Regions from separate parts of the Rahnella sp. PCH160 genome, predicted to be linked through region 3. Evidence: predicted binding sites of a transcription regulator. Region 3 holds the regulator's gene; each other region holds the start of a gene.
The links. Region 3 encodes Fur, which represses iron uptake genes when iron is present. Its sites were predicted from a motif close to ATAATAATGAGAACNACTATCAA; they were not measured.

Region 1: a site for Fur is predicted at 4,706-4,728, ahead of sodA (superoxide dismutase [Mn]). Genes of this name have one in related genera too.
Region 2: a site for Fur is predicted at 2,542-2,564, ahead of ACM5QY_RS07490 (TonB-dependent siderophore receptor). Genes of this name have one in related genera too.
Region 4: a site for Fur is predicted at 2,914-2,936, ahead of efeU (iron uptake transporter permease EfeU). Genes of this name have one in related genera too.

Annotation. Positions count from the first base shown of each region.
Region 1 covers NZ_JBLOGT010000001.1:901,865-910,001, forward strand. Annotated here, with positions in the region: gene fdxH (formate dehydrogenase subunit beta) at 1-550, opposite strand, end outside; gene fdnG (formate dehydrogenase-N subunit alpha) at 563-3,610, opposite strand; gene fdhD (formate dehydrogenase accessory sulfurtransferase FdhD) at 3,756-4,598, shown strand; gene sodA (superoxide dismutase [Mn]) at 4,807-5,427, shown strand; gene ACM5QY_RS04165 (methyl-accepting chemotaxis protein) at 5,706-7,649, shown strand; gene yiiM (6-hydroxyaminopurine reductase) at 7,758-8,137, shown strand, end outside.
Region 2 covers NZ_JBLOGT010000001.1:1,613,190-1,621,326, forward strand. Annotated here, with positions in the region: gene gdhA (NADP-specific glutamate dehydrogenase) at 1-91, shown strand, start outside; gene ACM5QY_RS07490 (TonB-dependent siderophore receptor) at 157-2,427, opposite strand; gene fes (enterochelin esterase) at 2,657-3,991, shown strand; gene ACM5QY_RS07500 (ATP-binding cassette domain-containing protein) at 3,980-4,783, opposite strand; gene fepG (iron-enterobactin ABC transporter permease) at 4,780-5,808, opposite strand; gene fepD (Fe(3+)-siderophore ABC transporter permease) at 5,811-6,845, opposite strand; gene fepB (Fe2+-enterobactin ABC transporter substrate-binding protein) at 6,857-7,825, opposite strand; tRNA gene ACM5QY_RS07520 (tRNA-Ile) at 8,002-8,078, opposite strand.
Region 3 covers NZ_JBLOGT010000001.1:4,499,238-4,507,374, reverse strand. Annotated here, with positions in the region: gene chiP (chitoporin ChiP) at 214-1,626, shown strand; gene chiQ (ChiQ/YbfN family lipoprotein) at 1,640-1,981, shown strand; gene fur (ferric iron uptake transcriptional regulator) at 2,124-2,579, opposite strand; gene fldA (flavodoxin FldA) at 2,896-3,423, opposite strand; gene ACM5QY_RS21030 (methyl-accepting chemotaxis protein) at 3,844-5,508, shown strand; gene ybfE (LexA regulated protein) at 5,576-5,857, opposite strand; gene ybfF (esterase) at 6,113-6,901, opposite strand; gene seqA (replication initiation negative regulator SeqA) at 7,144-7,698, shown strand; gene pgm (phosphoglucomutase (alpha-D-glucose-1,6-bisphosphate-dependent)) at 7,723-8,137, shown strand, end outside.
Region 4 covers NZ_JBLOGT010000001.1:3,710,715-3,718,851, forward strand. Annotated here, with positions in the region: gene efeB (iron uptake transporter deferrochelatase/peroxidase subunit) at 1-635, opposite strand, end outside; gene efeO (iron uptake system protein EfeO) at 788-1,927, opposite strand; gene efeU (iron uptake transporter permease EfeU) at 1,988-2,839, opposite strand; gene putA (trifunctional transcriptional regulator/proline dehydrogenase/L-glutamate gamma-semialdehyde dehydrogenase) at 3,533-7,507, shown strand.

The sequences.
Region 1 (8,137 bases), 3.6 Mb from region 3:
TCGCACCGGTCGGACAGGTTTTCACGCAGGCCGGTTCCTGCCCGACGCTGACGCGGTCAACGCACAGCGTGCATTTGTACGCCCGGTTGTCCTGCGGGTTAATGCGCGGGATGTTGAACGGGCAGCCGGCGATGCAGTAACCGCAGCCGATGCAGTGTTCCGACTGAAAATCGACGATGCCGTTAGCGTACTGAAGGATCGCACCTTCCGCCGGGCAGGCTTTCAGACAGCCCGGATCGGCGCAGTGCATGCAGCCGTCTTTGCGGATCAGCCATTCCAGCTTGCCGTTTTCTTCCACTTCCGAGAAACGCATCACCGTCCAGGATTTCGCGCTGAGATCCATCGGGTTGTCGTAAACGCCGGTGTTCACGCCGACGTCATCGCGCAGGTCGTTCCATTCGGAACAGGCGACCTGACAGCCTTTACAGCCGATGCAGGTGGTGACGTCGATAAGCTTCGCCACTTCCTGCTGATGATCGCGGGCACGTGGCGCTGGCGTGAACCCGTTGGTTGCGGACTTACGAAGTATGTCCTGAGATTGCATTGCCATAATTCGCCTCCGTTAAACCTTTTCCACGTTAACCAGGAACGCCTTAAATTCCGGCGTTTGCGAGTTAGCGTCGCCGACTGACGGCGTCAGCGTATTGGCCAGATAACCTTTACGCGTTGCCCCTTCAAAACCCCAGTGACACGGGATGCCAATGGTATCGACCTGTTTTCCGTCGATGGTCAGCGGGCGGATACGCTTGGTGACCACGGCTTTCGCCACGATAAAACCGCGCTTCGAGGAGACTTTCACTTCATCGCCCTGCGCGATATTTTTCGAGGCGGCCAGACTTTCGCCGATCTCGATAAATTGCTCAGGCTGCGCGATGGCGTTTAGCAAGGCGTGCTTGGTCCAGTGGCGGAAAAGTTCGGTGATCGAATACGTGGTCGCGACGTACGGAAAGTCTTTGGCGGTACCCATATTCGGTAAATCGCTGGCAAAAATGCGGGCGACCGGATTGGAAATCACGTTTGGATGCAACGGGTTGGTGCCAATCGGCGATTCGATCGGTTCGTAATGCTCCGGGAACGGGCCATCGGCCATTTTGTCGGTCGCAAACAAACGCCCGACGCCTTCCTGTTGCATGATAAACGGCCCGACGCCGGTGCCCGGTGCAGCGTTGCTGTAATCAGGGACATCAAAACCGGTCCATTTCGCGCCATCCCAGCGGATGATTTCACGTTTTGGATCCCACGGCTGGCCCTGCGGGTCAACGGAGGCACGGTTATACAGAATGCGGCGGTTCAGCGGCCAGCTCCATGCCCAGCCGGAGGTGCAGCCCAGACCGGACGGATCGGCGTTATCGCGACGCGCCATCTGGTTGCCGGCTTCGGTCCAGCTACCGGCGTAAATCCAGCAGAAACTGGCGGTCGAGCCGTCATTTTTCAGGTGCGCGAAAGTGGAGATTTGCTGGCCTTTTTTCGCCAGAATATTGCCCTGATCGTCGTGAATATCCGCCAGCGCTTTGCCGTTGGCTTCGCGGGCGATCTCTTCCGGCAGCGGGTCGAGCGGATCCTGATAATCCCACGCCATGTTCATCACCGGCAGCGGATTCGCCCCGCCTTCTTTCTGGTACAGCTCGCGCAGTTTCATGAACAGACGTGCAATGATTTTGCCGTCGTGCAGCGCTTCACCCGGTGGCTCAGACGCCTGAAAGTGCCATTGCAGCCAGCGGCCGGAGTTCACGATTGAGCCATTTTCTTCCGCAAAGCAGGAAGAAGGCAGACGGAACACTTCGGTCTGAATGTCGGCGGTTTGCACGTCGTTCATCGCACCGTGGTTCTGCCAGAAGTTCGAAGACTCGGTCACCAGCGGGTCGATCACCACCATGTATTTCAGTTTTGAAAGCGCGCGCGAAGATTTGTTTTTGTCCGGGAAAGCCGCCAGCGGGTTGAAGCCCTGCACGATATAGCCGTTGAGTTTCCCCTGGGTCATCAGCTCAGCCTGTTGCAGCACGTCGTAGCTTTTGTCCCATTTCGGCAACCAGTCAAAGCCCCAGTCGTTGTCCGCCGTGGCGTGTTCGCCCCAGAAACTTTTCATCATGCTGACGAAGAAGTTCGGCGTGTTTTTCCAGAAGTTGACCTGATTTTCGACCAGAGTTCCCGGCGTAATTTGTTTCAGGTAATCAGTGATATTGGTTTGTTTCTCAGAAGGCAGCGGCATGTAGCCCGGCAGATTGAGCGACAGCAAACCCAGATCGGTATAACCCTGAATATTCGAGTGGCCGCGCAGCGCATTGACGCCGCCGCCGGGCATCCCGATATTGCCGAGCAGCAACTGGATCATCGCCGCACAGCGGATGATTTGCGCGCCGCCGGTGTGGTGCGTCCAGCCCAGCGCGTACAGGATGGTGGAGGTTTTATCGCGCGCGCAGGTTTCCGCCAGAATCGAGCTAATCAGCAGGAAATCTTCTTTCGACGTACCGCACAGGCGTTCAACCAGTTCCGGCGTATAGCGGGAAACGTGCTCTTTCAGCAGATTCCAGACACAGCGCGGGTCTTGTAACGTTTTGTCCTGTTTCGCGATGCCGTTTTCATCGAGCTGATAATGCCAGCTGTCTTTGTTGTAGGCTTTTTTCGTGGCATCGAAACCGCTGAACAACCCGTCGTTAAAGGCATAATCTTCGCGCACCAGCAGGCTGGCGTTGGTGTATTCCCTGACGTATTCGGTCTGAATTTTATTATGCGTAATCAGGTAGTTGATCATGCCGAGCAGGAAGGCGGTGTCGGAACCGGCACGGATTGGCGCGTAAATATCGGCCACGGCGGCGCTGCGGTTAAAGCGCGGATCGACAACAATGACTTTGGCGTTATTTTTGGTTTTGGCTTCAATCACCCATTTGAATCCGACCGGGTGGGCTTCCGCCGCATTACCGCCCATAATCAAAATGACGTTGGCGTTTTTGATATCCACCCAGTTATTGGTCATCGCGCCGCGACCGAAACTTGGCGCTAAGGCGGCAACGGTCGGCCCGTGGCACAGGCGCGCCTGACAGTCGATGGCGACCATGCCCATTGCGCGGGTGAATTTCTGATCCAGCAGACCGGTTTCATTACTTGCCGCAGACGAGCAGAGCATTCCGGTGGTCAGCCAGCGGTTGACCGTCACGTTGTTGTCATTTTTCTCAACGAAGTTAGCGTCGCGGTCATCTTTCATCAGGCGGGCAATACGGGAAATAGCCTCGTCCCAGGTGATACGCTGCCATTTATCTGAGCCCGGCGCACGGTATTCCGGGTATCTCAGACGGCCTTCGCTGTGAATATAATCCAGCACGCCGGCCCCTTTCGGGCACAACGAGCCGCGACTGACCGGGTGATCGGCATCACCCTCAACGTGGAAGATATTCTCGGTGACATTTTTCGCACCGTCGCCCTGGCTGTAAATCAGCATTCCGCAACCGACTGAACAGTAGGTGCAGTTATTGCGGGTTTCACGCGAACGGAGCAGTTTGTATTGGCGGGTTTCCGCCAGCGCCAGCGTCGGGGCGAACCCTAATAACGCGGCGGTTGTACCGGCCATTCCGCCCGCACAGATTTTGAATAATTGTCTTCTGCTGACCTGCATGAAAGACTCCTTCCCATCATTTGTTAACACATTGCTTTTCAAATTGGCGCTTTCCCCGTCAGACGCGGAAGCGGTAAAATTAAGGCTGAGTACCCATATTTTTTGTACGGCTTATGTAGCCGGATTGTTTATAAGGTTATTGCCAATGGATGTCCATCAAGTAAACGAACTGAGCGAAAAAGATGACAAAAAAGTGACTCAGATCATCGGAGCGCGCCAAAAAACGGTGATGCAACGTGCCCGTCTGGATGCGCCGGAAGAAGACTGGATTGCTGAAGAAGTGCCCGTCGCGCTGGTCTATAACGGGATATCGCACGTGGTGATGATGGCGTCGCCAAAAGACTTCGACGCCTTCGCACTGGGGTTTTCGCTCTCGGAAGGGATTATCGACTCAGTGAGCGACATTTACGGAATGGACGTCGCGCAAAACTGTAACGGCATCGAGGTTAATATTGAGTTATCGAGCCGACGCTTTGCCGGGCTGAAAGAACGCCGCCGCGCGATGGCGGGGCGCACCGGTTGCGGCGTCTGCGGCATCGAACAACTGGGCGATCTGTTTCGTCCGCTCGCGCCGCTGCCATTTACGCAAACCTTCGATCTGGCGAATCTGGACGCCGCGCTGCATCAGCTGAAATCCGTTCAGACCATCGGCCAGCTGACCGGCTGCACACATGCCGCCGCGTGGATCACACCGGAAGGCGCGTTGTCGGGCGGCTGCGAAGACGTCGGCCGCCACGTCGCGCTGGATAAAATGCTCGGCCTGCGCGCCAGACAAAACGACTGGAACACCGGCGCCGCGCTGGTTTCAAGCCGCGCCAGCTATGAAATGGTGCAGAAAGCCGCGATGTGCGGCGTTGAAATCCTGTTCGCCGTCTCCGCCGCCACCACGCTTGCGGTGGACGTCGCAGAAAAATGTAACCTGACGCTGGTCGGTTTCAGCAAACCTGGCCGGGCAACGGTGTATACGCATCCTCAGCGGTTAAGGTAACCCTCTAAGCACTCAGTGCCTTTAGACAATTTAGGATTGTTTGCGGTTATCTGGTTCTAAGCCCTCAATAACAGGGGCTTACGCGTAGCCTTACAAAGCGTCAGGCTTAGATAATCATTTTCAATATCATTTAATTAACTATAATGATCCGACTGATTACGCGGTGCTCACAATGACGGTGCCGCCCTACACTATGGAGACGATGAACATGAGTTATTCACTGCCATCACTGCCTTACGCATACGACGCACTCGAACCGCATTTCGACAAAGAAACGATGGAAATCCATCACTCTAAACACCACCAGGCTTACGTTAACAACGCTAACGCTGCGCTGGAAAGCCTGCCAGAACTGGCTGCGCTGTCTGTCGAAGAGCTGATCGCTAACCTGGACAAAGTGCCTGCGGATAAGAAAGTTGCACTGCGTAACAACGCAGGTGGCCACGCTAACCACAGCCTGTTCTGGAAAGGCCTCAAAACTGGCACCACCTTACAGGGCGAACTGAAATCTGCGATCGAACGCGATTTCGGCAGCGTTGATGCTTTCAAAGAAGCTTTTGAGAAAGCAGCAGCAACCCGTTTCGGTTCTGGCTGGGCATGGCTGGTTCTGAAAGACGGCAAACTGGCTGTTGTTTCTACTGCAAACCAGGACAGCCCGCTGATGGGCGAAGCTGTTTCAGGCGTTTCCGGTTACCCGCTGCTGGGTCTGGACGTTTGGGAACACGCTTACTACCTGAAATATCAGAACAAACGCCCTGATTACATCAAAGCCTTCTGGGCTGTTGTAAACTGGGACGAAGCAGCAAAACGTCTGGCTGAAGCGAAATAATTTCGCTTTGCTGCCCGTAACGGGCACGATGTTTTCGCAAGAGGCAGGTCTGTGACCTGCCTTTTTTATGCCTCGGTTATCATGCTAAAAACGTAAGCCTGATCACTGTATTTCAGAGAATTATCCTCCGCCCTTACGTCATTTTTAGACGGCCCTCGCATTAATCAAAAATACACCGCAGAACCTATAAAGTTTGCCCAGACGTCTACCGATAGAACTTTCACAAAGGCGTCACAAAATCGCTAACTTTTCGCAGGGATGTTTGACGGAGAAAAAATATGGGCAATGGATCGGGTCTTTCGCAGTGGATGAATAATCTCAAAGTCGGTACAAAACTGGGGCTCGGCTTCGGGTTAGTTCTTTTGATCGCAGCGGTGATCACGGCTGCAGGAATGATTAAATTTAACGATATCAGCCAGCGCGCTGAGAAAGTTGATTTCAGCAATCAGATGAATGCGTTACTCAATGATGCCCGCCTGAGCCGCACGCTTTATCAGCTCAATTACGACCCTGCCTATCTCAAGCAAAATCAGGACAAAATCAACGCACTGTCCGGGCTGATTGCGCAGTCGAAAGACAAGCTGAAATGGGATGCGGCCAGCCAGGCCGATCTCAATCAGGTGCCGGTAAAAATCCGTGAATATCAGGTGGCGCAGGATGCCTTCAAACAGGCCGTCGACAGAAAAGATGCTGTGCGCGCCAGCTGGAATCTTTCTGAAACCGAAGCCGTCGTGAAACGCCTGCAGGACCAGTTACGCGTAGAAGATGCCGATCCGTCGATTCGTCTTTCTCTGGCGGAAGTGATTCAGAAACTGATCAGCGTGCGTTATTACGTGCGCGGCCTGTTGCTCAACATCAACAAAGAGTCTGAGGCAACATTGTTGCAGGCCATCGACGATACGCAGGCTAATGCCAAAAAACTTAACGCGCTGTTGCTGCCCAATCAGCAGGCAACGCTGGCTCCACTGATGACCACGCTGGCGACGTACAAAAGCCATGTCGTCGCGTACATGCCCGCCTATGAAGATGAGCAGAAAAACTCGCAACTTCTGTCTGTGAAAGCCGCCGAGATGAACACGCTGGTGGCGAAAATCTTCAAAAATGAACTGGATAATACGCACAACGATATCAGCAATGCGCAGATGATCATGATGGTGATCACGCTGATTGTCATGCTCACCGGTATCCTGATTGCGTGGCGAATTACCCGCCAGATTGCGCAGCCGATCCGCGATACGCTCAAAACCGCCGAAGCCATTGCGCAGGGCGATCTGACCGCCGCCCGCACCACAACGCGCCGCGACGAACTGGGCATGCTGATGAACGCGGTTGCCGGGATGAGCCAGAATCTCAGTACGATGATTTATGAAATCCGCTCAGGCGTCTCGCAGGTTTCCCACGCCGCAGCGGAAATCGCTGCCGGGAATACCGATTTGTCCTCACGCACCGAGCAGCAGGCCGCTGCGGTTGAAGAAACCGCCGCCAGCATGGAAGAACTGAGCGCCACGGTGAAACAGAATGCCGATAACGCCCATCACGCCAGCAAACTGGCGAGTGAAGCATCCGGCACGGCAACACTCGGCGGCAAACAGGTTGGCGAAGTGGTCGATACCATGCAGCAGATTTCCGGCAGTTCTAAACGGATTGCCGAAATCACCTCCGTCATCAACGGCATTGCCTTCCAGACCAATATTCTGGCGCTGAACGCCGCCGTAGAAGCCGCACGTGCCGGTGAACAGGGCCGCGGATTCTCGGTGGTGGCGTCTGAAGTCCGCACGCTGGCACAACGCAGTGCGCAGGCGGCAAAAGAGATTGAAGGGCTGATTGCCGAATCGGTCGAGCGGGTGAACACCGGTGCGAAGCTGGTGGAAAATACCGGGCGCACGATGCAGGACATCGTGAAATCCGTCTCGCACGTCCGCGATATTATGGGCGAAATTGCGTCGGCTTCTGACGAGCAAAGCCGGGGGATCAGCCAGATTTCGCAGGCGATTGTCGAAATGGACAGCACCACCCAGCAGAACGCCGCGCTGGTTGAGCAGTCTTCGGCGGCAGCGGATTCTCTGGAAGATCAGGCCGCGACGCTGACGCAGGCGGTGTCGGTATTCCGTCTGGCCGATAACGGCAACATGCTAAAAGCGCCCGCGTCCAATGCGTTGCGCCGCCCGGTTCTGCCCGCAGTAAAGGGTAAAAACAGTCAGGATAATTGGGAAACCTTCTGATTTCCCTCACGTCACTCTGCGTGATTTCCACGCGGGGTGATTCCTGATACTCCGAACGGGCAATGCGGGTTATGCTGAGGTCAACGACTGATTCCTGACGGAGACCTTATGCATTATCCCGACGTCTATATCGGCAATATCGAAAGTTATCCTGATTATTCGCCCAGCGCGATTGCTAAACGACAGGTCGATGGCGCGGTGGTTTTGACGCCAGCCGGTCTGGAAGGCGATCAACAGGCAGAAAAGAGTTATCACGGCGGCGCAGACCGCGCGCTGTGTCATTTTCCCCGCGAACATTACGCCTGGCTTCGTCAGCAGTTTCCCGAAGAAGAAGATCGTTTCCATCCGCCCGCCTTCGGCGAGAATCTCTCAACGCTCGGCATGACCGAAGATAATGTGTTTATTGGCGATATTTTCCGCTGGGGAGACGCACTGATTCAGGTCACGCAGCCGCGTGCGCCCTGTTACAAGCTCAATCATTTTCTCGG
Region 2 (8,137 bases), 2.9 Mb from region 3:
TGAAGGCAAACAGACGCAGTATGTGCGAGGCGCCAATATTGCCGGTTTCGTGAAAGTCGCGGATGCCATGCAGGCGCAAGGCGTGCTGTAAAAAATAGCTGTCACACCAACAAGATAGCCACCTTTTCAGGTGGCTTTTTTACAGGTCGCGAAGGCTTAGAAGTGCGTGTTCAGACTCATGTAGAAAGTCCGTCCCGGTTCGTTATAGGTCGCTGCACCTGCGCCATACATATAGGCGTTGGTGGTGGCGTTACCCACGGTCTGGGCATTACCCGCGCGGAACTGACGTTTGTCGAACACGTTATCAATACCGGCGGTTACGCTGACATTTTTTGTCGCAACGTAGGTGCCGCTCAGGCCAACCACAGAATACGGGCTGACTTCATTCTTCTCACTTCCGGTTACAGCTTCACCCTTGTAGTTGTATTTCTTCGGCTTCTGACGGCCATACCAGGTCAGGGTGGACTGCACGGAAAAATCTTCCGTTGCCTGCCAGCTCAGCGTGGAGTTGATCGTAAATTCAGGGATGATCGACAGATAATCGCCGGTCTCTTTGTTTTTACTTTCAATTATGTAGGTACCGTTGTTATTCCAGGAAATGGTGCTGCTGACCGGAATATTCAGCGTGCCTTCCAGCCCCTGAACCACGGCTTTAGGGATGTTTTGCCATTTATAAACGTCAGTGGTGCCCGTCGTTGATGTGCCGGTTGGCAGATAACCCGCCTCGATTTTATTGCGATAATCGTTACGGAAGTACGTCACACCCGCCTGATAACCGTTGCGGTGGAACTCCAGACCGATCTCTTTGTTGATGCTGGTTTCTGCATCGAGATCTTTATTCCCCACCAGATAACAGCCACCGCCGCTGGCCGCGCAGCCCTGACCTTTACTGTAGAGCACGTAGTTCGGGTTGGTCTGATAGAGGCTCGGCGCTTTGTAGGCGCGCGCGATCCCCATTTTCAGCGTGAAGTCATCACCCAGTTCCTGAGACAGATTCAGGGACGGACTCCAGTTATTGCCGACAATCGAGTGATGATCAAAACGCAGGCCCGGCACCAGCATTGTGCTGTCGGTCAGCTCAATGTTGTCTTCAGCAAACAGCGAGAAGATCTCCGCCTGCGAATACGGGCTGCGACCCGTGCTGTCGATACCGTCAATGGCGCCGCCGAGCATGGACTGAATGTTGGAAGACGGGTCTTTCATCTTCTGCTGGTTCCATTCGGTACCGAACGTGGCGGTTTGCGGCACGCCTAAATCAAACGGAATACTGACTTCGCTGTGCGCGAGAATGTCGCCCAGCTCGATAGTGTTGAAGCTATCGTCAGAGAAAATCCCCTCGGTGCCGCCAGCCAGACCTTCATCCATGCGTGAGTTACGGGTTTTTTCGTACTGCACATAATTGGTCGTCGAAACGCCGTTGTCCCACGCGCCTTTGTACGTCAGGGCGTAGGACTGGCGGTATATGCGGTTGGTCTCTTTGCCGTACATGCTTTTAACCAGCGTGCTGGTATTGGTGTTTTGCGTGTCACCGGCGTACAGGTTGCCCTGACGGCTGTTGGATACTTCAAACTCCAGTGACTGCATGCGGGCGAAATCCCAGTGCAGCATGGCGTCGATATTTTTGTTGATAACGCCTTCGCGACCGGCCGGAACGGTGTCGGCATAGGTGCCGGTACGTTCGGACTGATGGCCGTCGTTGATATATTGCGAATCAGCCTGCGTTTTGCTGTACCCGCCAAACAGACGGAAACTGAACTGATCGCTGAGCGGGCCGGACAGGCTGAAATCGGTGCGTTTCGTGGAGCCTTCTTCTTTATGCTGCGGCGCGTTCATGTAGGTATTCCATGAACCGTGCCACTCCTGGGTATCTTTTTTGGTGATGATGTTCACCACGCCGCCCGCCGCGCCATTGCCATACCGCGCTGCTGCCGGGCCACGGATCACTTCGATACGGTCAATCATATCGGGCGGAACCCAGCTGGTATCGCCGCGGGTATCACGCTCGCCGCGCCAGCCCTGACGCACGGAGTTGCGGCTGTTAACCGGTAAACCGTCGATCAGCGTCAGGGTGTTTTCCGGACCCATCCCGCGGATATCAATCTGACGGTTGTTGCCGCGCTGTCCGCTGGTGGAGTTACCGGTAAGGTTTACGCCAGGCATGGTGCGGATCAGTTCGTTGATGTCGCGTGCCGGGGGACGTTTTTGGATTTCATCGGCAGTGATGGTGGAAACGCCCGGTGCCTGAAGGTTTTGCTGTGCAGCGGTGACGACCAGTGTCTCTTCGGTTTTTTTCGGCGTTTCTGCAGCCGTTGTTCCCGGTTCTGTTGCGTTTGTTGCGGTAGTTTCTGCTGCGCTGGCTGGCAAGGTAAGCGCTGATCCCAGCCCGATTAAGGTTGCCAGAGAATAATGTGGTAGCCTGTTTTTCATGTCGAATTCTGCCCTGAAATTCCATCCCTTCCTGAAAATATCGAGATTGAACAGGAGGATGGCCTGTTGTATGTGTAGTTTTTATTGACCCGCGTTACGGGCTGTAACACATTATTGCAAATGAAAATAATTATCAATGCGATTACCATTCTTGATCTGTATGAAAAGCGTAAAGCGGTCATGCCGGGAATGTCTTTTCTTGTCTGCCAAAAGGCTGTAAAGCGTAAAAATGATGAAATCTCAGCATCCGGAAAAGTGCACGGCGCAGGCCATGTTATTGAGCCCTCAGGCGGGAAGTGCTGCGTGGTGGCATGAAATTGCCTCGCGGGGAACGCCGTGGACAGAACCTTTGCGTGACGGTTTTTGCGGTGTGACTTTTTTCTGGCGGGATCCGCAGGGCGACGAAATGACGTCGGAGACTCAGCGGGTTTGGATCAATATCAACGGGATTACCGATCACCATCAGTCGTCGCCGCCGCAGAGTTTACAGCGGCTGGCCGGAACGGATGTCTGGTACTGGCAGACCGAATTGCGTGCGGACTGGCGCGGGAGTTACAGCCTGATCCCGCGTACCGAAGCCGGCGCTGAATTTCCGAAAAATAACGATGATTATCAAAGCATGCTTGCTGCACGCGAATGGTGGAAAAACCTGTTCCGCCTCGCGACGCACGATCCGCTGAACCCGCATCGCCCGTGGCCCGGTGCAAAATCCCATGCGTTGTCCGGCCTGCATATGCCGGGAGCGTTGCCCCAGCCCGCCTGGGCAGAGTTTGACCTTCATGGCCCGAAAGCACCGCAAGCCCCGGCGTTGCTGCAAACGTTTCGCTGGAAAAGTGCGCGTCTGGGGAATATGCGAAACGTCTGGGTGTTTACCACCGGCGAAGGTCTGGAGCCTGCCTCGCGCCCGCTGGCAATCCTGCTCGACGGCCAGTTTTGGGCGAAACAGATGCCTGTCTGGCAGCCACTGATGCAGCTCACGCGCGAAGGGGCGCTGCCCGAAGCGGTCTACGTTCTGATTGATGTCATTGATATTCAAAGTCGCAGCCGCGAGCTGACCTGTAATCCTGAGTTCTGGCTGGCGGTGCAGGACGAGTTATTGCCGCAGGTGAAAAACCTGGCAGCGCACAGCGATAACGCGCAAAAAACGGTGGTCGCGGGGCAGAGTTTTGGTGGCCTGTCGTCGCTGTACGCCGGTTTGCACTGGCCTGAACGTTTCGGGTGCGTGCTCAGTCAGTCGGGGTCTTTCTGGTGGCCGCGGCGTAACCGTCAGCAAGCCAGTGATGATCAGCAAGAAGCGGAAAGCATCCTGTCGCAGGTTGAAAAAGGTCTGGGGGAAAGCAGCCATTTGAAAATCTTTATGGAAGCCGGCAGAAACGAAAAGCTGATTTATGAGGTAAATAATCAGATGGAGGCGCTGCTGAAACCGACCCCCAATCAGGTGCGTTACCGCGTGCTGGAAGGCGGACACGACGCGCTGTGGTGGCGCGGCGGTTTGCTCGACGGCCTGTGCAGTCTGTGGGATGAGACGCCGTGGGCCGCCGGGGATCCTCCGTCAAACGGCTAAATTGCCGAGCGGAATAATTAACGGCGTATGTGATACCGGACAGTCGATGATTGAGCAACGCAATCCGAAAACCTGCTCAATCAGTTCCGGCGTGACGATATCGGCAGGCGCGCCTTCCGCGAGGATTTTTCCGTCGCGCATGGCGATAAGATGCCCGGCGTAGCGGCAGGCCTGATTCAGATCGTGCAGCACGACGACCAGCGTCCGGCCATTTTCCTGATTCAGACGACACATTAACTCCATTAAATCAATCTGATGAGCGATATCCAGCCAGGTCGTCGGCTCGTCCAAAAGCAGCAGCGGCGTTTGCTGCGCCAGCACCATCGCTATCCACACCCGCTGTCGCTGCCCGCCGGACAGCGAATTCACCGTGCTTTCCGCCAGTTCATCAACGCCGGTAGCCCGCATCGCGTCATCGACAGCTTGCGTGTCGTGTGCGTTCCAGCGGCTGAAGAGATTCTGGTGCGGATAGCGCCCGCGACCGACCAGATCGGCGACCGTGATATCGCCCGGCGCGGTTGAACTTTGCGGTAATAAGCCCAGCCGTTTCGCCACGTCTTTTGTGCCGTAATCGCCAATCCGTTTTCCGTCGAGAAAAACCGCGCCGGATTGCGGCTGCATCAGGCGGCTCAGCGTGCGTAATAACGTCGACTTTCCACAGGCGTTCGGCCCGATAATTACCGTCAGTTTCCCTTCCGGGATCGACACCGACAAATCCCGCGCGATGACTTTTTTGTCATAACCCAGCGTCAGGTTCTGCGCATACAGCGGTGAAAAATGTTCGGACTTCATGAGCGGCGGGACTCCCGGATGAGCAAACCAATCAGATAAATACCGCCAAGACTGACGGTGAGCACGCCGACGGGCAGCTGATAAGGCAGGAACAGACGCTGCGCCGCGACGTCAGCGGCGAGGAGCAGCAGCGCGCCGGTCAGCGCGGCAAAAAATAACGCGTGCTGCTGGCTGGCGCACAGGCGGCGGGAAATCTGCGGTGCCACCAGCGCGATAAACGAAATGGGTCCGGCCAGCGCCGTCGCGGCGGCGGTTAATGCCACGCCCGCCAGCATCAGCAGCAGGCGCGAACGCTCCACCGGGACACCCAGCGCGCACGCGGTATCGTCACCCATTTCCAGCAAACGCATTCGCGCGGAAAGCAGACGTGCGAGGAACAGCGCCGCAACAATCAGGCAGATCACCGGCAGACTTTTTTCCCATGTAATACCGTTGAGCGAACCCGCATTCCATAACCCGGCGGTGAGCGCAGATTCCAGCGAGGCGTTGATAATCAGCCAGGTATTGCCCGCAATCAGCAGCGCACGCACGCCGATGCCGACGATAATCAGCCGGAAGGTTTCGACGCCCTGACGCCACGCCAGCACATAAACCAGCAGCGCACTGACGGTGCCTCCGGCCATGGCGCCGATCAGGGTTTCACCTGCGCTGGCGTTGAACAGCACGATGGCCAGCAAAACGCCGCTATAGGCACCGGTGTTAAAACCGATGACGTCCGGACTGCCCAGTGGGTTACGCAGAAGTGACTGGAAAATCGCGCCGCTGACGCCCAGTGCAGCGCCGATAACCAGCGCCATCACCACACGCGGCAGACGCCACTGAGTCACAATGATGTGCAGGTTTTTCGGGCCGTCACCGAGCAGGGCGCTGGCGACCTGAGCCGGTTTCAGCGCCAGCGCGCCGCTGCCCAGCGCAAGTATTGTCAATAAGAGTGTGCATAAAACTAGCGCAAACGCGGTCAGAAACGGCCGCGAAATTAGCGTGTTTTTTTTCAGTGTGCGGAATTCAGATAAGATCTGGCTCATGGCTAACCTCTGCGTAATCCGCCGGGGCGGCGAACCAGAAAAATGAGCACCGGCGCGCCGATAAAGGCGACGACGACTGAAACCCGCAGCTCACCGGCGACCAGAAGCCGCCCGGCGATATCCGCCGCCAGCAACAGCACCGGCGTGAGAACCAGCGTCCACGGCAACATCCAGCGGGGATCCGCACGACAAATCCAGCGCGCCATATGCGGCACCATCAGACCAACAAACGCTATAGGGCCGACGGCCGCCGTCGCGCTGCCGCATAACAGCGTGATGGCCAGTAATCCCAGCAGTTGGGTGGTGATGATTTTAGTGCCCAGCGCGGTCGCCAGTTCACTGCCCATCGTCAGATTATTCAGGGAACGGATCATCAGCAAACTCAGGAAAACGGCGAAAAGGATCGGCGGTGTGACGGTTCGGATCACCGCCATATTGCGGATATCCAGCGAACCGGCCTGCCAGAAGCGCAACTGATCGTAAACCTGCGGATTTAGGAGGGAAATTCCCGACGAGAACCCTTCCAGAACGGCCGCCAGCGCAACGCCTGCCAGCGTGAGACGAACGGGATCCAGCCTTCCGCGCCCGAGTGCGCCAATCATGGCGACCAGCAGCGTCGCTGATAAGGCTCCGGCAAACGAGAACCACAGATAACCGCTGACATCGGTGGCACCAAAGAAGGCAATCCCGAGAACGACCGCGAACCCCGCTCCGGCGTTAACGCCAAGAATGCCGGGATCGGCCAGAGGATTGCGGGTCAGAGTTTGCATCAGCGCGCCCGATAATCCGAGCGCCATTCCCGCCAGCAAACCGGCCAGCGTTCTCGGCAACCGGGCATCGGTCACGATCACGCAGTCAGCGCCGGTGCAGTGCCCGTTGAGTGCTGAAATCACGGTGCTGAATGAAAGAGATTTCGCACCCAGTAACAGACTCAGCGCCATCATCAGAACAAGCAGCAGCACGGCAAACAGTAACCCGGTGGCTTGTCGCGAAAACTGCCCCGGCGATGAAACGCGGGGCACAGAAACCGGGTGCATAAGACGAGGCATCAGCGGGAGGCGAACAGGGTTTCAAGCTGCGTCAGCATATTGCTGGCGCTGTAATAATCCAGCCTGAAAGTGTCATCACCCATCGCATAAACGCGCTTACCTTCTACGGCGGGCAATTTTGCGAGGAACGGATTGCTCAGCAGACGCTCCGCGTCGGTTTGACTGGCAGAGAACAACAGCAGGGTCTGGCCGTTCAGCGCGTCAGGCATTTTCTCGCCGGAAAGCTGAATGATATCATGACGTTTTCCCTGACTCAGGCTGGCGGCAATGTTTAAAGGCACCGATGCCAGCGTAAACCCTAACTCTTGCAGCAACTGTCCCTGCGGCGAGGCGGGGGTCCAGAGATTTGCCGTTTTGCCATCGGCGCTGTAAACCAGCGCAGAAACGGGCTGTGGTGGTAGTTTCATGGCTTTTTTCAATGCATTTTCGCGTGCATCAAATCGGGCAATAACGGCTGCAGCATCGGCTTCCTTGCCCGTTGCCTGACCTAATTCCTTCGCCAGATCCTGCCAGCTTTTGTCGTCATAATTGACCACCATGACCGGCGCAATCACGGAGAGCTGATCATACAGTTTCAGGGCGGAGTCGCCGCCGGTGGCAGCAATAATAATTAAGTCTGGAGCCTGACCGGCAATGGCTTCTGCATTCGGTTCGCCGATGTACAGACGTTCAACTCCGCGTTTTTTCGCGACATCTCCCCACTGGCGGAAGAAACCCTGTTGATCGGCAATGCGGCTGTTTGGCCCGGAAGCCCCGCTGGCAATTACCGGCGCGTTGATGGCCAGTAATGTCCCCGTGACCGTCACGCTGGTGGACACAATTCGCTGCGGAGGTTGCTGTAATGTGAGGATGCCGTGAGAGGTTTTGATCTCGCGAGGCCAGCCTTCTGCAAAGGCATGAGTGGTGAAAATTAGTGATAAAAAAAGCCCGGCGATCCCTGCAAAAATGCGAAAACCAGCGCTATTCATTGGATCCATTCCCTAATTTTTAATGTTAATGGTTCTCATTATTATATTTAGGCGCGGCGCGGTCAATCGCGGGAGGGGCAGATCGAGGGTAAAGGTCTGGTTAAGGCGGGAATCATGGGAACAAAAAAGCCACTTCTTGCGAAGTGGCTTAATTATATGATTTAAAAGCTAAAATTTGGTGGCCCTTGCTGGACTTGAACCAGCGACCAAGCGATTATGAGTCGCGTGCTCTAACCAACTGAGCTAAAGGGCCGAGGTGCGGGATTATACGGTAAACTCTGCTTACAGGTCTATATGTGTTCGGTCTGTATG
Region 3 (8,137 bases):
TGTGCACTTTGTCATACTTCAGCTATCAGGGTTTAATTACTCATTGATAATTCGCGTCGCGAAAAATACTCTTAACCTTGCTTTATACGGTTACGCCTCTGGCGGCCGCTTTTAATACCCGTTTGGGTTTTGCACGTTTTTTAGTCAAAATGAGGAATTTCTATGCACAAGCACCTTAACAGGGGCAGGGGATCGGCTTACCTGAAACCTGTGATGTACACGCTGGCTGGCACGTTGTTGGGCGGCGGAATGATGTTCCCTGAAGAGGCCAGAGCGGCTGGCTTTATTGATGATTCGACGCTGACCGGCGGTGTGTATTACTGGCAGCGCGAACGTGACCGCAAAGATTTGAACAAAACCAAAGAAGAAACTCGCCCGGACGGCTCAAAAGTCACGGTGAATAACCCCGACTACGATAAATATGCCACCAACCTTTCGCACGCGACCGCCAACCTGAATCTCGATTTCTCCTCCGGCTACGCCTGGGACATGTTCGGTATCGACATCGCCGCGTTTACCGCGATTGAACTCGCCGAAGCCAGCGACAGCGGCCACCCGAACGAAATCGCCTTCTCCTCCAAAAACCACGCGTATGACGAAGATTACTCCGGCGATAAAGGCGGCGTCAGCCTCTACAAAGCCGCCGGAAAATTCAAATATAGCGGATTTTGGGGCCATGCCGGTTACATTCAGCCGACCGGACAAACGCTGATCGCCCCGCACTGGAGTTTTATGCCGGGGACGTATCGCGGTGCAGAAGCCGGGTATAAACATGATTTTGGCGATCCTGGCGAACTGAGTTTCTCCTACATGTGGGCGGATGAATACAAATCGCCGTGGCATCTGGAAATGGATGACTTCCGCCAGAACGATAAAAAAACCGGTGTTTCCTACATCCACTCGCTGGGGGCGAAATACGACTTCAAAAATGATCTGGTGCTCGAAGCCGCTTTTGGTCAGGCAGAAAGTTACGTCGATCAGTACTTCGCCAAGGCGTCGTACAACATTGATCTGATGGGCAATCCGCTCACGACCAGTTACCAGTTCTACGGCGCGGAAGATCGTATCAGCAGCCAGAACGATCCGAACAGCCTGTATGACGGTTTAGCCTGGTTGCAGGCGCTGACTTTCGGTTACACCACCGGCCAGTTCAACTGGCGTCTGGAAGGGACCATGGTCAAAGCAGAAGGGAATCAGGGGTATTTTTTACAACGCATGACCCCAACGTATTCTTCTTCTAACGGACGTCTTGATGTGTGGTGGGACAACCGTTCTGACTTCAATGCCAATGGCGAAAAAGCCGTTTACGCAGGTGTCTTATACGATCTGGCGAAATGGGAACTGCCGGGCTTCGCGGTGGGCGGTTCTTATGTTTACGCCTGGGATGCCAAACCGAGTACCAATCCAGCTTATGATCAGAGCCAGCGCCTGAAAGAAAGCGCCTGGAGCCTTGATGCGCTCTACACCATTCAGGAAGGCCGCGCGAAAGGCACGCTGTTCAAACTGCATTACACCCAGTACGACAACCACTCGGACATCCCGAGCTGGGGCGGCGGTTACGGCAACATTTTCCAGGATGAAAAAGACGTGAAATTCATCGTTATCGCGCCATTCACTATTTTCTGAGGACACAAAACCGATGAATAAATTACTGATAATTGTCGTGACTTCCCTGCTGCTGGCCGGTTGTGCGCCAACGGCAACGCAAACCGAAAATGCAAAACTGCGTCAGGCGTACAGCAACTGCATCATAAAAGCAGAAGGCTCGCCGGACAAAGTGGCATCGTGCCAGACTGTTCTTGACGTTCTGAAACAGGAACAGGCGCACAAGCAGTTTGCTGAACAGGAAACCGTGCGCGTGGTGGATTATCAGCGTTGCCTGACGGCACGTAAAACCGGTGACGGTCAGGCTTTTGCGGCGGATTGCGGGAAAATCTGGCAGGAAATCCGTTCTAACAATTCGCCAAAACCAGAGAATTGATAGGACGTGATACCTTAACGTCGATGTTAAGAAACACCACGCCCCGGCTTGCCGGGGCGTGGTGTTTTTAATTCGCTGTCTGAATCACAGGCATAAAAAAACCGCCTTTCAGCGGTTAATTCATTCGGACTGACCGTGCAGATTACTGCGCAGGTTTATCATTGTGCAAAGAATCATCTTCGCGACAATCGCCTGTTTCACAGTGGCCGTACAAGTACAGACTGTGGTTGGTCAGTTTGATACCGTGTTTCTTCGCAATCTCACGCTGACGGCCTTCAATGTATTCGTCGCGGAATTCAATAACGCGGCCGCAATCCAGGCAGATCAGATGATCATGGTGATGCTGCTGAGTCAGTTCGAAAACGGACTTACCGCCTTCGAAGTTATGACGGGTAACGATACCGGCGTCATCAAACTGGTTCAGAACGCGGTAAACCGTCGCCAGGCCAATTTCTTCCCCCATATCAATCAGTTGCTTGTACAGATCTTCCGCACTAACGTGATGACCTTCCGGCGCTTGCAGCACTTCCAGGATTTTGAGGCGCGGAAGCGTGACTTTTAAGCCGGCTTTCTTCAGTGCGGTGTTGTTGTCAGTCATGCGGATTCAGTCCTGTTACTATGTGCTAATCAAGTTGAGGCATGCAGCCTGTGGCATCGGCGGCACAAAAATTTGTCGTTTAAGGATTCTTCGTTTTCAGGAAGTGTGCCGATTCTCAAAAACGTAGCCTGTTAATAAAGATCACAAAATGCTTGTCACATTCGATAATGCAACGACTTGATCGATAGAAAAAACAGATGAACTCAGTGTACCTTGATACCACCGAAAGTTACAATTTTGTAGCGGTTAAATTGTTAATTTCAGTAATAGTTTGGCCCTTCAATTGTAGAATAAATCCTCAGGGCCAACAGGGTTTTTAGCCAATAATTTCTGAAAGGCTCAGTTCTTCTGTGATCTGTTTGACCCACGCACTGACACGTTCACCAGTCAGTTCCGGCTGACGATCTTCGTCAATTGCCAGTCCGATGAAGTGCTTATCATCAGCCAGACCTTTCGATGCCTCGAAGTGATAACCCTCAGTTGGCCAGTGGCCCACAATCACCGCGCCGCGTGGCTCGATGATGTCACGCACGGTACCGAGCGCATCACAGAAGTATTCGGCATAGTCTTCCTGGTCGCCGCAGCCAAACAGGGCCACCAGCTTACCTTCGAAATCTATCTCTTCCAGCGTCGGGAAAAAATCGTCCCAGTCACACTGTGCTTCACCGTAATACCAGGTTGGAATTCCGATCAGCAAAATATCGAATTTTTCCAGATCCTCTTTGCTGCTCTTCGCAATGTCATGCACCTCTGCAACATCTTTACCCAATTGCTTTTGGATCATTTTCGCGATGTTTTCGGTGTTACCTGTATCGGATCCAAAGAAGATACCTACTACGGCCATAAGATTACCTAACCTCTTGTTCTCTATGAAGTGCTCTGCATTGCAGGCAATAATAACGCAGATGATAGCAAACTCGCGAGGCGGAGAATATGTTTCAGCTCGCCTTCTTAACTGGTGGATAAGTTTATCGGGCAATCTTTTTAAGTGTTATCGCCTTTGTGTGCTTTCAAACGCAGTCAATAACCTCAAATTCATTGAGGTTAAAAGCAAAGTTAAGAAATATGTTCTCACAATACTAAATTTTAAGAACAACCCGCCGATAGATGATGCGAGAGGAATCTCAACATAATAAAGAAATCGATGCCCGGAGAGGTGTTCAAACATGTCCGGGGGCTTACGCCTGCTGGCTACCTGTCTTGATTCTCCGCATCCCCGTCAATCCTCAGACCAGAAACAACTTTGTTTCGAGAGAGGCATATCGTGCAGTTTTTAAAAAATATCACCATCAGGGCCGCTTTATTAACCATTCTTGGCATTTTTTGCGTCATGTGGGCAGGGGTCTCCCTTTACACCGTCACTTCACTGAATACGTTGACACAAAATACCAAGAGCAGTTCTGAGCTGGTCAACAATATGGCGCTGATCAGCAAAGGAAATGATCAGTACTTTCGCACCGTTACCCGCTTAAGCCGTGCCGTATCACAGCTTCAGGCCGACCCGTCTAAAGGGCCGGAAATTTTTGATACGGCAAAACAATCCCTTGATGGCCTTTCTCAGGCTCTGACAAGCTTTAAAACGGCGCCGCATCCGGGTCTGGAAGATGCTTCAGTTCAGGAGCTGATCTCCAGTTGGGAAACGCTGGTAACACAGGGTGTCGCACCTTTGTATGCGGCAGCAAGCAGCAAGAATTTTGATGCTTATAACAAGCTGTCCAACGATACGGTTCCCGCACTGAGCCGTAATTTTGGCACGTCAATGTCGACGGTCAGCGGGCAGATTGCCACAGATTTTCAGGCTGCTCAGACAAAATCCAACCATCTGACTTATTACAGCAAAGTCATCCTGCTGACGGCTTTTTCCATCGGCCTGATTATTCTTCTGCTGACTGACCGCTATCTGGTGATGGCGCTGGTGAAACCGCTGGATAAAATCCGCAATCACTTCGCCGTTATCGCCAGCGGTGATCTGACGCATTATCTCGAAGAGTTCGGCAAAAATTGTGCAGGCAAACTGATTCCGTTACTCAATGACATGCAGTCAAGTCTGGAAAATACCGTTCAGACCATCCGTAACTGTACGAACCATATCTATCAGGGCGCGTCCGAAATCTCCGCCGGGAATAACGATTTATCTTCCCGTACCGAAGAGCAGGCGTCCGCACTGGAAGAAACAGCCGCCAGCATGGAAGAACTGACCGCCACGGTGAAACACAACGCGGATAACGCGCATCACGCGAGCCAGCTGGTCATGGAGGCGTCTTCTACCGCGCAGAGAGGCGGTAACATTGTGGCTGACGTCGTCAGCACCATGAAAGATATCTCCGGCAGCTCGAAGAAAATTGCTGAAATCACGTCTGTTATCAACAGCATTGCCTTCCAGACTAATATTCTGGCGCTGAATGCCGCGGTAGAAGCCGCGCGCGCAGGCGAGCAGGGGCGTGGTTTTGCGGTCGTTGCCAGCGAAGTCCGAAATCTGGCACAGCGAAGCGCGCAGGCGGCGAAAGAAATCGAATCGCTTATCAGCGAATCCGTTTCCCGCGTCGACAGCGGCTCTAAACTGGTGGAAAACGCCGGTCAGACGATGAATGAAGTGGTGCGTTCGATTACGCATGTCACGGATATCATGGCGGAAATCGCCTCGGCGTCTGATGAGCAGAGCAAAGGCATCAGTCAGGTTGCCGTTGCGGTGACACAAATGGACAGCGTGACGCAGCAGAACGCAGCTCTGGTGGAAGAAGCCTCACATGCCGCTGTTTCTCTGGAAGAACAGGCTTCATTGCTGAACAACGCCGTCGCGACGTTTAAGCTAAAAGACAGCATCACCAATGTCGGAAAACGGCCTGCGGGCACGGTTTCTCAGCCGTTGTTACGGCCTGCAACCGGTATGCTGACATCGAAAAGCAGTGAAAACTGGGAAACGTTCTGAGGTGAGAGTTAAGGCGTAAAAGGAAAGAAAACAGGCGGATAACCGGGAAAGGTTATCCGCTTTTTTATCAGCCTTCCTGACCGTTAAGATGCGACAGCAACATCTCTTCAATCAGTTCGCTACGACTGATATTGCGTTCTTCTGCCAGCTTATTGAGGGTATCAACAGCATCGGCGTTCATTTTCAGCTCTACGCGACGCAGACCGCTCGCTTTATCGCGGCGTAACTGGTTGCGCTTGTTGATCCTGAGCTGTTCATCACGGGAAAGCGGATTCGTTTTTGGACGCCCCGGACGGCGGTCATCTGCGAACAGATCAATCGTCGTGCGATCCAGTTGTTCTTTTGCCATAGGTAGCGGTACAACCAGGGAAGTTTTTACATCGGAAAACGGCAAGCCGGTTCCTGACGAGCGTTTCACACATTTCGGGCTAAGAAACCCTGACCCAATTCACCCCCCGCGACTCACTTTGAGTAAAACGGGGCGGCAAAATTATAGCGCGCAATCATACACTGGCGCGCCTGGGGTTCACAACGCTTAATAGCCCTGATTTCATGTTAACTTTCGATGTTGTGCAGACTTTTTGCACAATTTATCCCCAGGATGTTAAACCACAGGCGAATCGATGAAACGATGCACAGCGCGAAGCACCGCATCGGGTTTTTCTGCATGCACCCAATGACCGGCTCCGGCGACCACATAGGCTTTTGCCTGCGGGAACTGACGGCCAATCGCTTCGCGATACGCATCCTGCACATAAGGCGAATCCCCGCCACGAATGAACAGTGCCGGGCGCTTCCACGCCGGAACCTCTTCCCAGCCAACAATTTTTGCATACTCGCTCAGCAGAACCGGCACATTGAAGCGCCATTCGCCCTGCTGGAAGGATTTCAGCAAAAACTGAATGACGCCATCTTCCTTTATAGCGTGCTGCATACATTCGGTGGCGGAAGCGCGGTCGCGTATTCCGGCGTTGGTCACGGCATTAATGGCGGCAAAAATCTCATCGTGACGACGGACGTGATAGTCCACCGGCGCGATATCAATGGCAATGAGCTTTTCGATGCGATCCGGGATGAGCGCCGTCAGTGCCATGGCGGCTTTTCCGCCCATGGAATGGCCGATAACAATGCATTTTTGGAAACCGACGTCATCCAGCGTTTCCCGTAAATCCTGCGCCATGGCGGCGTAAGACATCTCCGGTGAACGCCCGGACTGACCGTGATTACGCAAATCAACCTGCAACACTCTATGCTGTTGTTTCAGGTCGCGGGCGAGCACGCCCAGATTATCAAGGGTTCCGAACAGTCCGTGGATCAGGAGAACCGGCAGCGCATCGCTGCCAGCGACTTCAGGTTCTTGCAGGCGATAATGTAATTTCATGGCGAAGTTCATACAGATAAACAATCTCATTAGGTTATCATGAGTGGCGGATAATTTTTAAAACGGAAAGTTTTCTGCCCGATGCCTGAGCGGGATTTGACTACCGGGAACGAAGCGGGCCGGAGCCAGCATGCAGCAAAATCGGGAAGTAGTCTGGATTTTGCTTCGCGGCGCAATTCCCCTGTTTGTTACTGCGTAGAAATTTGTATAATCCTTTTGAATGAATTTAGTAGAAAAAACAGTACTGGATAAAGATGAAAACTATTGAGGTTGACGAAGAACTCTACCGCTACATTGCCAGCCACACGCAAGCCATCGGTGAAAGTGCGTCTGATATTTTGCGCCGTATGTTGAAGTTCACTGCCGGCCAGACCGCTCCTGCCGCGCCAGTAACGCCAGCGGTGATTGCCGGAACCGTCGTACAGGAAAAACCTGTCGCCGCCGCCGCGCCGACGTCGCGTGAAAAAGTCCGTGCCGTGCGCGAACTGTTGCTGTCTGACGAATATGCAGAGCAGACCAAAGCGGTTAACCGTTTTATGCTGATCCTGTCGACCTTGTATTGCCTGAACCCAAAAGAATTTGGCGCAGCGACCGAGTCTCTGACCGGCCGCACGCGTACCTATTTTGCCGGTGACCAGCAAACTCTGCTGCAAAACGGCATTCATACCAAGCCTAAACACGTTCCCGGAACGTCGTATTGGGTCATTACGAATACCAACACAGGTCGCAAACGCAGCATGATCGAACACATCATGCAGCTCATGCAGTTCCCGCCGGAACTGACTGAAAAAGTGTGCGGCACCCTCTAATTTCAGCGTCAGGGAGAAACGCCAATGGCTAATCACCCCCGTGCAGGGCAACCTGCTCAGCAAAGCGATTTGATCAATGTGGCGCAGTTAACGTCACAGTATTACGTTCTGCAACCGGACCCGCAAAACCCGGCACATGCCGTGAAATTCGGTACGTCCGGTCACCGCGGCAGCGCGTTGCGTCACAGCTTTAATGAAGCACATATCCTGGCGATTGCGCAGGCGATTGCTGAAGTGCGTAAAGAGCAGGGCACAACCGGCCCGTGCTACGTGGGGAAAGATACCCACGCGCTGTCCGAACCGGCGTTTATCTCTGTGCTGGAAGTGCTGACGGCCAACGGCGTTGACGTCATTGTGCAGGAAGATAACGGTTTCACCCCGACCCCGGCGGTGTCTCACGCGATTCTGACGCACAATCTCAAAGGCGGCGCACTGGCGG
Region 4 (8,137 bases), 790 kb from region 3:
GTGTACTTGATGATGTCACGCAGCGCATGAACCACGGTGTCGCTGTTATTGGCGCAAATTTGCAACAGCAAATCGCCGTGACAGAGTTTGGCATCCAGGGAATCATTCGGGAAACGCGCCATGCGCTGCAATTTAAGTGGTTTGTGAGCGGCTAATCCAAAGCGTTCATCAAACAGCGAATCGCCCACCGAAAGCGTCAGGGTCAGGTTATCCGGGTAGATTTCCGCCCCCATCACGCCCGAGTCCATTGGCGGGAATTTCGGATCTACCGAAGGCGCGGTGCCGCCGGTGGTGAGAAACGTAAAGCGGGTATCGAGCAGACGGAAAAGACGCTCGAGATCGGCTTTGGTGGTCGCGAGAACATCAAACGCCACCAGCATCATCGATGCCTGCTGTGGCGTTAAAATCCCCGCCTGATGCTCGCCGTAATAAGGCTGCTTGCCCCAGCGTTCATCGGGAGAAACCGTGCCTGGTGTGTATTCTTTTTTGGCACCCGGTTCTTTTTCTGCCTGCGCTACGGCCGCGCCGCCAAGGGCAAATGCCCCGCCTAACAATCCCACGCCTTTCAGTAAACGGCGGCGTGAAGAAGAAGTCGCGTCCTGTTGCACGGACTTATTATCGTTTTTATTGCTCATTGCTATGCCTTAAAGGTAAACACTCCTGCGAAAAGGTGGGGTCTTGCTCCTCCCCCTGCTAAGGGGAGGTTGGGAGGGGTATTGCAGGCGACTACAGTGTATCCATTAATACCCCACCCCAGCCCTCCCCTTCGCAGGGGAGGGAGCAAAGATTAATCCAGACCTAAAACGCCACGCAGCTTGGCCAGATCTTCTGCCAGCGTGGTGATCGGCCCTTTCATCGCATTACGGTCGGCGTCGGAGAGTTTTTCGTAGTTCTCGTAACCGTCTTTGGTTTTGTATTTATCCAGCAGGGTATCAACGGTTTTAAAGTTTGCGTCGATTTTATTCAGCAGCGGTTTGTCGGCTTTTTCCAGCAGCGGACGCAGCAGGTTCACGATTTTCTGCGCGCCATCAAGGTTTGCACGGAAATCCCACAGGTCGGTACGGCTGTAACGGTCTTCTTCACCGCTGATTTTGCTCGACGCCACTTCTTCGATAAGGCCTGCCGCGCCGCCCACCACTTTGCCTGGCGGGAAAGTCAGCTCGGAAATACGTTTTTGCAGATCGACGGTGTCGGCATACAACTTGTCAGCAAACGGTTCGGTGCCTTTGGTGGTTTTGTCTGCGAACAGGATTTTCTCCAGACGGTGGAAACCGGTGAAGTTAGGGTCTTCAGCTTTCTTCTCGAAGTCATCTTCACGGGCATCGATGCTGCCATCGAGGTCAGAGAACAGCTCGGCAATCGGTTCGATACGTTCGTAGTAAACGCGGGTAGACGCGTACAGCGCCTGCGCTTTCGCCAGATCGCCCTTCTTAATCGCATCCGTGAACGCTTTGGTATGGGAAACCAGTTCGGCAACCTGTTGCGTCACATACACTTTGTATTCCGCAATCGGGCCAACCAGCGCCATCGCGTCAGGTTTCGCGGACGTCGCCACCCCTTCCGCCGTCACGGTCAGTTTGCCTTTCGGATTGCTCAGCAAGCCGCAGGTCATGTCGTATTCGCCCGGCTCCAGATTGGCGGTCATTTTCTGCGTGAAGCCTGGCGCCACGTTTTCACGTTCTTCCACCACCATCACGCCTTTCAGAATTTCCCATTCCAGGTTTTTCTGGCTGTTGTTGTGGATAACAAACTGGGTTTTACCGGCGGGCACGGTCAGCGCCATCGGTTCACATTGTTTGTCATTTACAGCAATTTTGACCTGACGGACATCAGCCGCCAGCACGTTAGCGCTCAGCGCAAAAGCGGGCAGTGACAGCAGCGCGACCTGTAAAGCTTTACGGCGAAACAGCGGGGATGAATATGACATGTACCACTCCGTGACAAACTGTGTGAATAGAGGATGTATGAACAATAATATTGTTAAAAATCAGCGTTGTGTTTTTTGTCCGGCAGAAGCCGGAGCCGTGACCGCTGATTTTCCCTGAGGCATAAAGAACAGGAACAGTGCGGGGATCAGGTAGAGGAAATACACCGCGACTTCACTGACAGTCGGCGCTTCCTGATAACCGAACATCCCTTCGAGCAAGGTACCGATCAGGGAATGCGTGGACAAAATGCCGCTCATATCGAACGCGATATCCTGCATTCCGTTCCACAATCCGGCTTCGTGGAAAGCACGGATCGCCCCGGCTGCCAGACCCGCCGCAACGAACAGAATAAACAAACTCGTCCACTTGAAGAATTTCGCCAGATGCAGCTTCACGCCGCCGTAGTAAATCAGGAAACCGAGCACGATGGCCGCGCCCAGACCAAGCAGTGCGCCAATGGGGGCTTCAATGCCGACATCCTGCTGGAACGCCGCCAGCAGGAAAAAGACCGATTCCAGCCCTTCACGCGCCACGGCGAAAAACACCATCGCCACCAGCGCCCAGCCCTGCCCGCGCCCGGAACTGAGCGCGTTATCAATCGCGCCTTCCAGATGCACTTTGATGGAACGCGACACCTTGCGCATCCAGAACACCATGTAGGTCAGAATGCACACCGCCACGACGGCCACAATGCCTTCAAACAGCTCCTGCTCCTTTTGCGGAAACTCGCCGGTGGTGGCGTTGATAAACAGCCCCAGCGCCAGACACAGTGCCGCCGCAATAAATACGCCAATCCAGACCACACCGAGCCACTGCCCGCGCTGCGTCCGTTTGAGGTAACTGGCGATCAGGCTGACAATCAGCGCGGCTTCCAGCCCTTCGCGAAACATAATAAGAAACGGAACGAACATAGCGGAAACTCCCGAACCCTGAATTCTGAAAACTGACAGATACGTAAGGACTCTGTAAAGAAAGGTAAAAAGAAACGATATTGATTATCATTCTTGGGAAAAGAAATACAAGAGGTGACAGGCTCTTTTTTGAAACCTGTCGGGGAAATACGCACAAAAATACAGAAAACCGGGATCAGGGCGATCCCGGCAATCCACGGGTTAACAAAATTTTCGCCAGCTCAATGAACACGCGCTCACCGTTTTGCGTCTCATTGCCCGCCAATGCCGGGGCGAGATAATGGCTGTAACCCGTGAAGGATGCAGCATGACTCTCCCTATTTATTCTTTTTCAGCGTACTTAATCTGGTTTTTATTCAAATTAACTGTCGGTCGGGATACGGGTTGAGTGATCGCCGCATTTCAATTTTTTTAACATTTCAGATACGAAAAATTTACTGCACATCACACCTATGTTGAGCGCGGGTTGCACGTTACCTTTCCGCCAGTTGCACCTTTAACATTGAGGTTATTCGGGCAGTTAGCGTTGAAACCCGACTTTTCCCGCGTTGATTCCCTGTTAAAAATGCCAAATAAATCACATCAGGCATACTTCGTGCATTAACAGGGTTGCACAAGGTTGCAACATAGAAGATATTGCTTGGCATAAAGATAATGAATTCACCTGAACCTTTTCATATGGAGTGGTTGCGCATGGGTATGACGACGATGGGCGTGAAGCTGGACGAGGGCACACGCGACAGGCTTAAAATTGCGGCACAGCAGATTGACCGCACGCCGCACTGGCTGATCAAACAGGCGATTTTTTCCTATCTGGAACGTCTGGAAAATGGCGATTCTCTGCCGGAAATCCCGGCGATGAACAGCGCGGTGACAGGCGACGCGGAAGATCCTGCCAGTCAGCCGGTGCAGGAAACGCATCAGCCGTTCCTTGATTTCGCCGAGCAGATTTTGCCGCAGTCGGTCAGCCGTTCGGCCATCACCGCCGCCTATCGCCGCCCGGAGCCGGAAGCGGTTTCCATGCTGCTTGAACAGGCCCGTCTGCCCGCCCCGCTTAACAACGCCGCGCTGAAACTGGCCGCCGACATCGCCACCAAATTGCGGAACCAGAAAAGTGCAAACGGCCGCGCCGGTATGGTGCAAAGCCTGTTGCAGGAATTCTCCCTGTCCTCGCAGGAAGGCGTGGCGCTGATGTGCCTGGCCGAAGCGTTATTGCGTATTCCCGATAAACCCACGCGCGATGCGCTAATCCGCGACAAAATCAGCAACGGTAACTGGCATTCCCATCTGGGACGCAGCCCGTCGCTGTTCGTCAACGCCGCAACCTGGGGTTTACTGTTTACCGGCAAACTGGTGGCGACACACAATGAAGCCAGCCTGTCGAAATCCCTGAACCGGATTATCGGCAAAAGCGGCGAACCGCTGATCCGCAAAGGCGTGGATATGGCGATGCGCCTGATGGGCGAACAGTTCGTGACCGGCGAAACCATCGCGGAAGCGCTGGCTAACGCACGCAAACATGAAGAAAAAGGTTTCCGTTACTCCTACGACATGCTGGGTGAAGCAGCACTGACCGAAAAAGACGCGCAGGCGTATTTGCAGTCTTATCAGCAGGCGATTAACGCGATTGGTAAAGCCTCAAACGGTCGTGGCATTTATGAAGGGCCGGGGATTTCCATCAAACTTTCCGCCCTGCATCCGCGCTACAGCCGTGCGCAGTACGAACGCGTGATGGACGAACTTTATCCGCGCCTGCTGTCGCTGACGTTGCTGGCGCGCAGCTATGACATCGGCATCAACATTGACGCCGAAGAAGCTGACCGTCTGGAAATCTCCCTCGATTTGCTGGAAAAACTTTGCTTTGAGCCGGAACTGGCGGGCTGGAACGGCATCGGCTTCGTGATTCAGGCATACCAGAAACGCTGCCCGATGGTCATCGATTATCTGACTAATCTGGCGCAGCGCAGCCGCCGCCGCCTGATGATCCGTCTGGTGAAAGGCGCGTACTGGGACAGCGAGATTAAACGCGCCCAGATGGACGGTCTGGAAGATTATCCGGTTTATACCCGCAAGGTTTACACCGACGTTTCCTATCTGGCCTGCGCCCGCAAACTGCTGGCGGTGCCCAACCTGATTTATCCGCAGTTCGCGACACACAACGCGCACACCGTGGCGGCGATTTATCAGCTGGCCGGTAACAACTACTATCCCGGTCAGTACGAATTCCAGTGCCTGCACGGCATGGGCGAACCGCTGTACGAGCAGGTTGTTGGCAAAATCAGCGAGGGCAAACTGAACCGCCCTTGCCGCATTTATGCCCCGGTTGGCACACACGAAACGCTGCTGGCGTATCTGGTGCGTCGTCTGCTGGAGAACGGCGCGAACACCTCCTTCGTTAACCGTATCGCTGACGCCACTTTGCCGATTTATGAGCTGGTGGCCGATCCGGTTCACGCCGTCGAAGCGCTGGCGGCCAGCGAAGGTCAGGTCGGATTACCGCATCCGCGCATCGCCCTGCCGCGCAATTTGTACGGCAACAAACGCGTGAACTCTGCCGGACTGGATATGTCCAGTGAACACCGTCTGGCCTCCCTTTCCAGCGCCCTGCTGCAAAGCGCCAGCCATCCGGTGAAAGCCCAGCCGATGATTGATGCACAAACCGATGAAGGCGAATTTCTGCCGGTCATCAACCCGGCTGAAAACGGCGATGTCGTCGGTTACGTGCGTGAAGCAACCGAAGCCGAAATCAGCCGCGCGCTGGATGCGTCTGCTGCTGCCGGTGCTATCTGGTTTGCGACGCCTCCCGAAGAGCGCGCCGCAATCTTGCAACGCGCCGCAGAACTGATGGAAGCGCAGTTGCAAAGTCTGCTCGGCGTGCTGGTGCGTGAAGCCGGAAAGACCTTTAATAACGCCATCGCCGAAGTGCGTGAAGCGGTGGATTTCCTGCACTACTACGCTGGGCAGATCCGTGAAGATTTTGCCAACGACACGCACCGTCCGCTCGGGCCGGTCGTCTGTATCAGCCCGTGGAACTTCCCGCTGGCGATTTTCACCGGCCAGATCGCCGCTGCGCTCGCCGCAGGCAACAGCGTGCTGGCAAAACCGGCTGAACAGACGCCACTGATTGCCGCGCTGGCCGTGGGTATTTTGCATGAAGCCGGTGTTCCGGCGGGCGTGCTGCAACTGTTGCCGGGCCAGGGTGAAACCGTGGGCTCGCAGCTGGTGAACGACGAACGTGTTCGCGGCGTGCTGTTTACCGGCTCCACCGACGTGGCAGGTATTCTGCAACGCAACATCGCCGGTCGTCTGGATCCGCAGGGGCGTCCGACGCCGCTTATCGCCGAAACCGGTGGCCTGAACGCGATGATTGTTGATTCGTCCGCGCTCACCGAACAGGTGGTGACGGATGTCGTGGCATCAGCTTTCGACAGCGCCGGTCAGCGCTGTTCTGCCCTGCGCGTGCTGTGTATTCAGGACGACGTCGCCGACCACACGCTGCAAATGCTGCGCGGTGCAATGGCCGAATGCCGCATGGGCAACCCTGAGCGGTTGTGTACCGATATCGGGCCGGTGATCGACGCCGAAGCCAAAGCCGGTATCGAGAAACACATCGACGCCATGCGCGCCAAAGGCCGAACGGTTTATCAGGCCACGCAGGAATTTGCCGCCGACCAGCAGGAATGGACGCGCGGAACATTTGTTAAGCCGACGCTGATCGAGCTGGAAAGTTTCGATGAGATGAAGAAAGAAATCTTCGGCCCGGTACTGCACGTGGTGCGTTATGCCCGTCAGGATCTGGATAAACTGATCGGTCAGATTAATGCCGCCGGTTACGGCCTGACGCTGGGTATTCATACCCGCATCGACGAAACCATTCACCGCGTGACGCAGCAGGCGCACGTCGGCAACCTGTACGTAAACCGCAACATGGTCGGCGCTGTCGTGGGCGTACAGCCGTTTGGCGGTGAAGGATTATCCGGAACCGGCCCGAAAGCCGGTGGCCCGCTGTACCTGTACCGTCTGCTGAGCAGCCGACCGCAGGACGCCGTGCAGCAAACGTTATTGCGTCAGGATCGCGAACTGCCGCTGGACACCTCGGTACGCGAAGCGTTACTGGCACCGCACCGCGCATTGCAACACTGGGCGACGGAGCAGAAACACCGCGAAGAGCTGATTGCCGTTTGCGAGCGTTTCACGCAAACCAGTCAGGGCGGCACATTACGCACCCTGCCGGGGCCAACCGGTGAGCGTAACACTTACGCATTGTTGCCGCGTGAGCGTGTTCTGGCGCTGGCCGATAATCAGGACGATGCGCTGACCCAGCTCGCCGCCGTCACCGCGACCGGTTGCCGTATTCTCTGGCCGGAAGCGCCGTTACAGCGTGAATTGTTCAGCCAGTTGCCGAAAGCCGTGCAGGATCGTGTCGATTTCGCCAAAGACTGGCAGAACGATGCACCGGTATTTGACGCGGTGATTTACCACGGCGACGCCGATCAGTTGCGCGAACTTTGTCAGTTGATCGCCAAACGTCCGGGCGCGATTGTCTCGGTGCAGGGGTTTGCGCGCGGCGAAGACAATATTCTGCTGGAACGTTTGCTGCATGAGCGCTCACTGAGTGTGAATACGGCAGCGGCGGGCGGGAATGCGAGTCTGATGACAATCGGGTGATAGATTGCAGAAGCCGCTGCAATGGGGCGGCTTTTGACTTGCAGTGATTGCTTAGCTCAGGTCAAAACCTTGGGTTGCCACCCAAACCGGCCTCAAGGAGCGCCTGTCGCCGCGCCCCTTGAGAATCCCGGGCTCTTTAACTGCGCGCTACCGCTCGCTGACTATGTTTCAGCGGCTCCGGCTATTGCCGCGAAAACTTGCCGCTTCGCGGTACCTTAATTTCGGTCTTCGAGCCTTTCGGTCTCGAAACACTCATTCAGCAAGCTTTCTGAAAGCGGCTGGAGGCTTTCTAAATATGCAGACGTTTACGAGCGGCTGGTTTGCTCCTCCCCCTGCGAAGGGGGAGGCTGGGAGGGGGTTTTGCAGGCAACAGAGTCGCTAAAACCAACAACCCATCCCGTCCTTCCCCTTGCCAATGGGAAGGAGCAAATCAAAATCAACCAGCATGAATCTTGCGAATTACATAGCCAGTGGCCGATTTCAAAACGAAGTCGAATGAACGGTGAGAAACAGCGAGAGTCATTTTTCGAGCAGGTTCGAACCTGAAATGAGAGTACCGCGCAGCGGCGGGATTTTGCGGCAATAGCCGGAGTTGCTGGAACATACTTTGCGAGCGGTAGCGCGTGTTGA